DNA from 2 places in the Thermobacillus sp. genome. Region 2 is predicted to be linked to the other one. Evidence: predicted binding sites of a transcription regulator. Region 2 holds the regulator's gene; the other holds the start of a gene.

Region 1 (5,235 bases), on a different contig from region 2:
GGGCGCCGAACAGCACGCGGCCGGTCGCCGCGTCGCGCAGCGCGAACCCGTACGGGGCGTGCCGTCCGCCTTCGTGCACCATGAAGATTTCGAGCCCCGGCCGGTCGGGGTCGATGTCCGCGACGTGGAGCGCGTCGCCGTGGCCGAGCTTTCGGAGGCTGCCCGGCGCGGCGCTCTCCGGCGGCATCTCGCCCCGCGACACGTAGAGCAGCGTGCCGTCGTGGTCGATCGTCGCCGCGCCGTAGATGAGCTCCTGGCATCCGTCGCCGTCGACGTCGGCGACGGCGAGCGAGTGGGCGCCCTGCCCCGCCAGCGGGCCGTACTCCGGATCAAGCCCGTCCTCCGCGTGCAGCGTGTCATGGAACGGGTTGTTCATCGGCACCCAGCCGCTGTCGATGCTCCAATGTTCATGGAGCTGCCGGCCGTCCCAGCGGTAGGCGACGACCGCCGCGCGCGTGTAGTAGCCCCGCGCGAAAACGGCGTACGGCCTTGTTCCGTCCAGATAGGCGACCGCGGCGAGGAACCGGTCGACGCGGTTGCCCGGCTCGATCCGGTACCAGGAATAGTCGCCCCACATCAGGCCGTCGTCGTGCCGGCCGGGCTTGTAGCGGATCTTCTGCAGCTCTTCGCCCGTATCGCCCCGGAAGACGGTGAGGTACTCCGGTCCGCTCAGCACGAAGCCTTCGAATTCGCGCAGCCGGTTGCGTGGGGTACGGCCCGGAGCGTAGACATCGAAGAAGTAGTCGCGAAGCTGCTCCGCGTCCTCGCGGGACAGCGGATATTGGAATTGCCGGTCCCAGCCGAGCGCCGTCTCCACCCGGTCCGGCCAGCGGCCGGCTTTCACTTCTTCATGCTCATGCCAGTTCATGAACATCCGGGTGACATGCTCCGCGTAATCGGCGGCGCTCATCCGGTAGTCATCGGTATGGCGGTACCCGGCCGCCGCGTCTTCCGGCGGCATGGTGATGTATCCCTCTCGCTCAGGCGAGCCGTCCGGACCGAAGCGGATGATTTTCGTTCCGGGAGCCGTTTTGCACATCAGCTCCGCCCGGCCGTCGCCGTCGAAGTCGTAGACGAGGAACTGGGTGTAGTGGGCGCCCGCGCGGATGTTGACGCCGAGGTCGATCCGCCAGAGCAGCGTACCGTCTTCGCGGTAGCAATCAATGTAGACGTTGCCGGTGTATCCGGTCTGGGACACATCCCTGGAGTTTGACGGATCCCATTTCACGAAATACTCGTACACGCCGTCCCCGTCCACGTCGCCGACGCTCATGTCGTTCGCCGCGTACGTGTACGGCTTGCCGTCCGGCGTGACGCCGTCCGCGGGCTTCGCCAGCGGAATTTCGAAGTATGGTACGGGCCGGGGCCGGACTTCCCGGCTGCAGCCCTCCTCCCGCCCGTCCATGACAGCGCATACAAAATAATGCGAGTCGACGGTTCCGTCTTTGTCGATATAGTTCGTGGAATGTTCGACTTCGGCGATGCGGACGCCGTCCCGGTAAATGCGGAAGGACGGTCCGGCCATGCCCCGGTCCGTATGGCCGGCCGCTTCCCACCCGAGCAGGCGCCAGCTCAGGAAAATGCCTTCTTCCGTCTTTACGCCCCTAAGTCCGCGATCAAGCGCTTCCATTTGGATGGCTTGTCGGGCTGCCTGCCCGCCCGCCTGCGGGTTCGTGTGTCTCTCGTTCGTCGGCAAGTTGCTCCCTCCCGACTCCGAGGGTAAGGGCGGCGCGGTTTGCAGGCAATCGTACAATTTTGCGTTCGGGCATTCGGGGGATTGGATTTTTTTGCGGGGTTGAGATTTTTTTGCAGAAGGCGTTATGGCGGGGGGTTCACGGTGCAGATGCCGGGGAAAGAGCGGGATGCTGCGGCGCGGTATCCACGCGGCAGCATCCTCAAACGGGGAGTGTTCGGCATGTCAGCCGTTCAATGCCATCTCAACAGCGCTCTCGGCTTCCGCCAGATGCGCTCCTGCGGCTTCCCAATCGCCCCGCCGCTGCATCTCCTCAATCTCGCTGAAATCGACGCTGTACAGCACGATCTTCGCGGAATGCAGGCCGCCGAGCCGGCGCGCCGCCTCTTCGTTGATGATCCGATAGTATTCCATCGTCGACTGCCGGCTCATGCCGCCCAGGAGCCCGATCGTTCTCATGACGTGAACTTCTCCTCATGGAAGACCCGCTCCGGCGGGTACATCTCTTTCGGCGGCGGCTCCACGGCGGGGTATCCCAGCCCGATGATCGCCACGACCCTGTATTTGTCGGGGATGCCCAGCAGATCCCGGACATGCTTCTCACGCTTGGCGGATTCGGCCGCATCCTCGGCGTGATATACCGCGCCCCACGCGGCGCCGAGCCCGAGCGACACGGCGGTCAGCCAGACAAACCCGCCGGCGATCGACGCGTCCTGCAGCCAGTACTTGCTAAGCGCCGGATCGGCGATGATGACGACCGCGCCTGCGGCCTGCTCGAGCCATTGCATATACGGCGTGGTCGGCGTCAGCTTTCGGAGCATGTCCTTCTCCGTGACGAGGATGAATTCGCGGGAAGGCAGGTTGTTGCCGCTCGGAGCAAGGTACAGCGCCCGGGACAGCTTGTCCATGATCTCCCGCGGAATCGGATCAGGCTTGAACTGCGTGATCTCGCGGCGCTTCTCAATGGTCGCCAACACATCCATGGGCATCAACTCCTTTCTCTTCATTGTAGCCGAATCTTGTATTTCATCCAATTCCTTCCGAGTCGGCGTGCGCATTCTGGTCGATCGTCTCTGGCCGCGCGGCGTTTCGAAAGATGCGGCATCCATCGACGAATGGATGAAAGAAATCGCCCCGAGTCCCGAACTGCGCACCTGGTTCAGCCACCGACCGGAGCGATTTGAGGAGTTTGCTTCCAGCTATGAGCGGGAACTGTCGGAAGATCCCCTTCGCCTCGGCCTTGCCGATCGGATCTGCGAGACAGCCCGCGGGCAGACCGTCACGCTCGTCTATGCCGCGAAGGATCCCGTCCACAACCATGCCGTCGTGCTGCGGGACTGGCTCAAGCGCCGCCTGAATCCGAAGACTTCAGGCTAATCCGACGGCGCGGTCGAGCTCGGCTTTCTCTTCCTCATTCAGTATGTTTTCCGCCATCGGGAACAGCACGTTCTCTTCTTTCATGAAATGTTCCGTCAGGACGGCGTGGGCCTGGATCGCGTAGGACGCGATGTCCTTCGCCCGTTCGGCATCCACCGCCCCCTCGAGCTGTTCCACGGCTTCGCGGAACTTCTTCAGGTTCGCCTTGGCCAGATCGTGTTCATATTCCATCACCGCGATCGGCCCCGTCTCCCTGCCGATGTATTTTGCCATGAGCGGGAAAAGCGTCCCTTCTTCGCGCTCGGAATGGGGATCCAGCTCGCTGACGAAGGCGTCCACCTTCCGCTTCAACTCCGCAAGCCGGCCGCTCCAATCCGTGATTCCGCCGTCTTGCCCGATCTCCGCCGCCTCCCGGGCGAACGCGTTCATCTGCTCCCGGAGCGGTCCGTGCTCGAGCTGCAGCCGGGCCAGCGGCTCGCACAGTTTCGCCGGTCCCCGTCCTCCGAACATCGCCGCGCCGCAATGATGCGAGTTTTGTTCCATTTTGTTCACTCCTTCACAAGGTTTTTCAATGGGCATCGCTTGCGATTTTGTATCGCGGGAACAGCACGTTGTTTTCCAGATGGATGTGTTCGAACATGTCCGATTCCAGCTCTTCCAGCTTCCTGAAGGCAAGGGTGTACGTCCGGCACGCGTCCTCCGGCAGCAGGTAGTCCCGCGTAATCTCACGCATCTCCTGCAGCAAATCGCCCACCGCGCTGTGGTCGTCTTCCATCTCCTCGATCGCCTTCGCCGCCTCCGCAGCGGCAACTTGCGCTCCCGACTGTTCGGCCTTGCGGATCAGCGGAAACAACGCTTCCTCTTCCGCAACCAGGTGCTGCTCGAGCTCTTCCTTCATGCGATGGAACCGGTCATGCAGCATTTCCAGCTCCGGATGCGCTTCGCCGTGCACCCGCCAGATCTTGGCGACGAACTCGCTGAGCAGCGGCAGCTCTTCGCGCAGATAGGCATGATGGGTTTGCACGATATGGTCGATCAGTTCGGATGACGTTTTTTCGCGCCAGTCCGTTGCTTGCGTCTTTTTCGCCTGAGCCTGCCGGTACAGTTCATTCAGCCGTTCGAGGAAGGCCTTCTTGTCAATCTGCCGCTGTTCCAGCGCCGCGGACAACGTGCGGTTACCGCCGCAGCAGAAATCGATCCGGTATTCTTTCATCAGATTGCCGGCGCCGGGAAATCCGGCCACGATGTCGCCGATCCGTTCGGAACCGTTGAACGCCTCTTCCATGTTCCGTCCTCCCCTTTCGGAAAGATTGAGGGTTTCGCCATCAGTGTACCGCCCTTGCGCCTTCATTAATGTGACATGGGTCACCAATAAATGGGGTTTGCAAAAATTAACATGCCGCCGCTTCCCGCGGATGTTGCGCGAGCCGACTCCCGGGTGACTTCACATGTCAATGATCTCGTCGACCGTATGGGGGATGCCGTGTTCTTCCCGGATGATTCGCCACATCTCGGGATTCGTCATTCCGACAAATCGTTCGAGATATTCCTTGCTCACGTCGGCTCCGAAGTGCCTGCCCGTCAGTTCATCCACTTCAAAATGCAGCGGTTCGCTGTCAATGATGACGCCGTCCATGTCGAAGATGAAAGCTTTGATCATTCAAAATTCTCCCTCGTTAAATCTTCAGAACTCTTCAACCACCGATCGCCCTTTCGAGAAGTCCTTGCAGGTCCATTGCCACTCTTCGTGCAACCGGATTTTCCCGTTGGCCATGATTTCCGGCCTCGAGACGCATGTCCCGGTCATCAATTCGCGCCGGTCATTGACATGCAGGTAGCGCATGTCCAAGACGCCCTGCTCGTCGACGACGGCAATGAGGCTGCCGGCCAGAATCCCGCCGCCCGAATATGTCGCCGTCACGACATCGCCTTGTTGCGAGTAATAAAAGATCGTCTCCCGGCTCACATCGCCGTTGTCGGTATTGGACACCGATCGGAACGTGCGGCCGTTGTAATCGATTTTGCCCACAAGATTCCCCCGCTTCCCGGCTTCTGCGATACCACCTTCAAAATCTCCCGCGGTTCCGTGATGTAAAAAGTGCAGCCCGCTCCCCGCAACTCTTCTTCACTGCCGTAGCCGTACCCGGCGCTGATCGAGTCAATGC
Region 2 (5,235 bases):
ACAATACTTCTTCGATTCGAAGCGGAGTGTCATCCTGACCTCGGCCACGCTCAGCGTGCACAAATCGTTCGAGTACGCGACCGAACAACTCGGGCTGTCCGGATTCGAAGCGGACGGACGGCTCGCGACCGTCCAGCTGCCGTCGCCGTTCAATTACCGCGACCAGGCGCTGGTCGTCATCCCGCGCAACCTCCCGCCGATCAAGGGGGCGTCGGCGGATCCGGCGTTCCTTGCCGCGCTCGTCGAATCGCTGGCCGACGTGGCGCGCGAGACATCAGGCAGGATGCTCGTCCTGTTCACGTCCTACCGGATGCTGAAGCAGGTGTATGAGCCGCTGAAAGAGCGGCTTGCCGAAGCGGGAATCGCCGTCATCGGCCAGGGCATCGACGGCGGCGGCAGGACGAAGCTTGTCCGCCGGTTCCGGCAGCAGCAGGCCTCGGTGCTGCTCGGCACGAGCAGTTTCTGGGAAGGCGTCGATCTGCCGGGCGACGCGCTGACATGTCTCGCCATCGTTCGGCTGCCGTTTACGCCGCCGAACCATCCGCTGCTCGAAGCGAAATCGGAACAGCTGGCGGCGGAGAAGAAGAACCCGTTCATGAAACTGTCGATTCCGCAGGCGGTCATCCGCTTCAAGCAAGGCTTCGGCCGCCTCGTCCGCACGGCGAAGGACAAGGGAATCGTCATCCTGTACGACACGCGCGTCATTGAAACGAGCTACGGCAAATATTTTCTGTACTCGCTGCCGGGCCCCAAGATCGAGACGATGCACATCGAACAGATTGTGCCGCGCATTCGGGAGTGGCTGAGTGAAACCGGGACGACGCAGGGAGGATCCGCGTGATGAAGCAGCAGACGAAAATATCCGAGGCGGTCGTGCGCAGACTGCCGCTCTATCTTCAGGCGCTCAACGAGCTTTCGCGCGGCGAGGTGCAGACCGTCTCGTCGCAGGCGCTCGGCCGCAAGCTCGACCTCAACCCCGCGCAGATCCGCAAGGATCTGGCGTACTTCGGCGAATTCGGCCGCAAGGGCATCGGCTACGACGTCTCCTACCTGATCAGCAAGATCCGGCACATCCTGAAACTGGACAGGGGAATCAATGTCGCGCTGGTCGGCGCGGGCAATCTTGGCCAGGCGCTCTGCAACTACAACCGGTACAGCCGCGACAACATGAAGATCGTCGCAGTGTTCGACGACCATCCCGACAAGATCGGAATGCAGATCAACACGATGCGTGTGCAGCCGATGGAGGAACTGAAGGCGACGGTCGAAGCGCTGCAAATCCGGATCGGCATCATCACCGTGCCGTCCGCGGCGGCGCAGAAAGTGGCCGACCAGCTGGCGGACGCCGGCATCGAAGGCATTCTGAATTTCGCGCCGGCCATTCTGAAAGTGCCGCCGTCCGTGCGGGTTCATCACGCCGATTTTACGACCGAACTGCTCAGCCTTGCTTATTATTTGGAAAAGGATGCGGATCACGATGACGACAAAGTGGTGGATTGAGGGCGGCACGTTTCTGACCATGGACGACGGCCAGCCGATTGTAAACGGCCATCTGGTCGTGGAAGGCAGCCGGATCGTCTATCTTGCCGAAGCGCATCCCGGCGCGCTGGCCGACGGGGCGGAAAGGATCAGCGGCAGCGGCCTGCTCTTCATGCCGGGGCTGATCAACACGCACGGCCACGCAGCCATGACGCTGCTTCGCGGGTATGCCGACGACATGGTGCTGCAGGACTGGCTGCAGAACAAGATCTGGCCGCTCGAGGCGCGCTTCACGGCGGAAGATGTGCGCGCCGGCGCGGCGCTTGCGGCCGTCGAGATGCTGAAGCGCGGGACGACGGCGTTCGTCGACATGTACGATCATATGGATGAAGTGGCGCAGGTTGTCGAGCAGGCGGGCCTCCGGGGCGTGCTGGCCCGGGGCGTCATCGGCCTGTGCTCCGAGGCGGAGCAGCGCGCCAAGCTCGAGGACGCGATCCGGTTCGCGCGGGATTGGCACGGCAAGGCGGACGGCCGCATCCGCGTCATGATGTCGCCTCACGCGCCCTACACTTGTCCGCCGGCGTTCATCGAGCAATTCGTGCAGGCCGCGCACGATCTCGATCTGCCGATGCACACCCATATGTCGGAGACGGCCGCGGAGGTGGAGCAGAACGTGCGCGATTACGGCGTCCGGCCGGTCGAGCATCTTGACCGGCTCGGCATGTTCAGCCGGCCGACGCTTGTGGCGCATGCCGTCCATCTGAACGATGACGAGATCGCGCTGCTCGCCGAACGGGGCGTTGCCGTCTCCCACAACCCGGCGAGCAATCTGAAGCTTGCCAGCGGCGTCGCGCGGGTGCCGGACATGCTCCGCGCGGGCGTGACCGTGTCGCTCGGCACGGACGGCGCGGCGAGCAACAACAACCTTGACGTTTTCGACGAAATACGGCTCGCGGCGCTCATTCACAAGGGCGTATCCGGCGATCCGACGGCGGTGCCCGCTTATGAAGCACTCAAGCTCGGAACGGTGTACGGGGCGAAGGCCATCTGGCAGTCGGACGAGATCGGGAGCCTCAAGCCCGGCATGCGGGCGGACATTGTGGCCCTCGACATCGACCAGCCGCACTATTATCCGCGGACCGATCTGATCTCCCATCTGGTCTACGCGGGCAACGGCAGAGACGTGAAACACGTCTGGGTCGACGGCGTGCAAGTCGTGAGGAATCGGACCTGCACGCGGCTGGACGAAGAACGGATCGCCGCGGAAGCGGCCGCCCGCTTCGAAAGGCTGAGCTCGGCGACATGAGGCGCCGGCAATCCGATATTCGCTTCATGACGCCGAAGCGTTGGGCTGTCATCATCCTGCTCGGGATCGGTCTGGTGCTGATGCTGCTCAATCTGTATTTTCAGTGGGCCCGAAGCGACTATGTTCGGGAAGAGCGCGATGCGATCCGGCGGGTGAAGGCGGAAGCCGGCCTGACGAAAGTCGAATCGGCGGTCAAATTTGTATGGGACGACATCGTCTGGATTATCCGCGGCGAGCGGGAAGACGGGGCCGATCTGTATGTATGGGCGTTCGCGGACAGGATCGAGAGTGTCCATGGGGAAGAGGCTTATGATGTTGAGCGGCTGCGGCAAGACGTGCTTCGTGCATTTCCGGATGCGTCCATCATCCGCATCCGTCCGGGGTACGCCGAAGGCCGGCGGATCTGGGAAGTTTATTACAGCAGGGAAGAAAGTGACGTCAAGCGTCACTACTATGGATTTTATGCCTTTGAAGACGGCCGTCCGATCGAGACCTACCGGCTGCCCGCGCGTTCATCCGGTTGACCTCCGGGGAGCGTCCGCCGCGCCTGAACTGGCGCAGGCGGGCGCTCCTTGCCTGTTATTGCCGGCCCATTCGATGTTCCGCGTATGTTATACTCTATTACATACGGCATCGCATGGGAAGGAGGCAACTGAGATGACGCACATACGCATAGTCCCTGTGTTGCTGACGGCGCTGTTGACAGGCGCCGTGTTGTTCGGCGGCTGGTTCGGCTACCGCCATTTCGCAGTCGAACAACCGCTGGCCGTGACGTTCGCCGGCATCGAAGGCGTGACGGCTTATGATCCGATTGTGACTGACGATCGCGTGACGGTGGAAATCACGCTTGACGGAACGGTCAATCTTGCGGAAGTCTATCGGAACATCCGGGAGCAGGCGGGAAGCTCCCTCGGCGGACGCGAGCTCGATCTGGTCATCCGCCAGGAGCGGAACGAGAAGCTGGAGAAGATCTGGTCATCGGCGCTTTTCACGATCGCGCAGGCGATGGAAAACCGCCGATACGCCGACATTCCGGAAGCCGCCCGCAAGCTTGAAGCCGCACACTCCGGGCTTTCCGTAGAGACGGAGATGGACGAATATAATGTTTATCTTACGCTGAAGCTGGACGGCGCGGTCAAGTATGTCGTGCTTCCCCGCCAGCCTGCCGTGCTGGGGGTGTGGCCGAATGCTTAAATACTGGAAAGAGATGCTGATCGGCTTCACACCGGTTCTGCTGCTGTTTCTGTACTTCATCGGCGTCAATGTCGTGCCGATCTTGCTGGCGGCGGCCGTCATCGGCGTTCTGTTCTATGTCGCCCGGTCGCGCGGCCAGCTGACCGCGCTGAGCGGCGGAAGGCAGGCCGCGAGGAAACGGCCGTCCATGCTGTCGTTCGATGAAATCGGCGGCCAGGAACGGGCCAAGCAGGAGCTGATGGAGGCGCTCGAATTCCTGATCCGGCCGGATGAGATCGCGCGCTTCGGCATTCGTCCGCTGAAGGGCATTCTGCTCACCGGCCCTCCGGGCACCGGCAAGACGCTGCTCGCCAAGGCGGCGGCCCACCACACGGATTCGGTCTTCGTCGCGGCTTCGGGCAGCGAATTCGTCGAGATGTACGTCGGCGTCGGCGCGAGCCGGATCCGCGATCTGTTCCGCGAAGCGCGCCAGAAGGCGCAGAAGACGGGCAAGAACAGCGCCGTCATTTTCATCGACGAGATCGATGTCATCGGCGGCAGGCGCGACGGCGGACAGCATCGCGAATACGACCAGACGCTCAATCAGCTGCTGACCGAGATGGACGGCATCCAGACGAACGAGTCCCCCCGCATTCTGTTGATCGCCGCTACGAACCGCAAGGACACGCTCGACAGCGCGCTGCTGCGCCCGGGACGATTCGACCGGCACATCGCGGTCGATCTTCCGGACAAGAAAGGACGCAAGCATATTCTGTCCATCCATGCCGCCGGCAAGCCGCTCGGCAAGACGGCCGACCTGGACAAAGTCGCCGAAGAGACGTTCGGCTTCTCGGGCGCCCAGCTCGAGAGCGTCCTGAACGAAGCGGCCATTTACGCGATGCGCGAAGAATCCGAGTGTATTGAGATGCATCATCTGACAATGGCGATCGACAAGGTGATGATGGGCGAGAAAACGGACCGCGAGGCGACGAAGGAAGAGCGGGAGCGGGTGGCGCTCCACGAACTGGGCCATGCGATCATGGCCGAGATCGTCCGCCCGGGCAGCGTCTCGACGGTCGCGCTGTCGCCGCGCGGCCAGGCGCTCGGCTACGTGCGCCACAATCCGCAGCAGGACCGCTACCTGTACACGACGGAATATCTCGAAGGCCAGATCATGGTCGCGCTTGCGGGCGCGGCCGCGGAGGAACTGTTCTACGGCGGCCGCAGCACCGGATCGCGCGGTGATTTCGAGCAGGCGATGAACATCGTGCGCACGA

Evidence for each region. The regulator Rex, encoded in region 2, represses fermentation and respiration genes when NADH is low (regulators of the CRP and FNR family bind a similar motif). The targets are predictions, from matches to a motif close to TTGTGAAATATTTCACAA.
Region 1: a site for Rex is predicted at 4,424-4,441, ahead of ric (iron-sulfur cluster repair di-iron protein). Genes of this name have one in related genera too.

Annotation. Positions count from the first base shown of each region.
Region 1 covers NZ_QEWA01000062.1:2,714-7,948, reverse strand. Annotated here, with positions in the region: gene C6W55_RS17320 (rhamnogalacturonan lyase) at 1-1,696, opposite strand, end outside; partial or broken gene C6W55_RS17315 (aspartate/glutamate racemase family protein) at 1,931-2,152, opposite strand; gene C6W55_RS17310 (nitroreductase family protein) at 2,149-2,676, opposite strand; gene C6W55_RS17305 (DUF488 domain-containing protein) at 2,675-3,070, shown strand; gene C6W55_RS17300 (hemerythrin domain-containing protein) at 3,062-3,613, opposite strand; gene ric (iron-sulfur cluster repair di-iron protein) at 3,639-4,355, opposite strand; gene C6W55_RS17290 (HAD family hydrolase) at 4,515-4,730, opposite strand; gene C6W55_RS17285 (avidin-fold protein) at 4,755-5,099, opposite strand; gene C6W55_RS18300 (HAD family hydrolase) at 5,033-5,235, opposite strand, start outside.
Region 2 covers NZ_QEWA01000033.1:182,300-187,534, reverse strand. Annotated here, with positions in the region: gene dinG (ATP-dependent DNA helicase DinG) at 1-841, shown strand, start outside; gene C6W55_RS06970 (redox-sensing transcriptional repressor Rex) at 841-1,500, shown strand; gene C6W55_RS06965 (amidohydrolase) at 1,478-2,785, shown strand; gene C6W55_RS06960 (cell wall elongation regulator TseB-like domain-containing protein) at 2,782-3,309, shown strand; gene C6W55_RS06955 (hypothetical protein) at 3,443-3,979, shown strand; gene C6W55_RS06950 (AAA family ATPase) at 3,972-5,235, shown strand, end outside.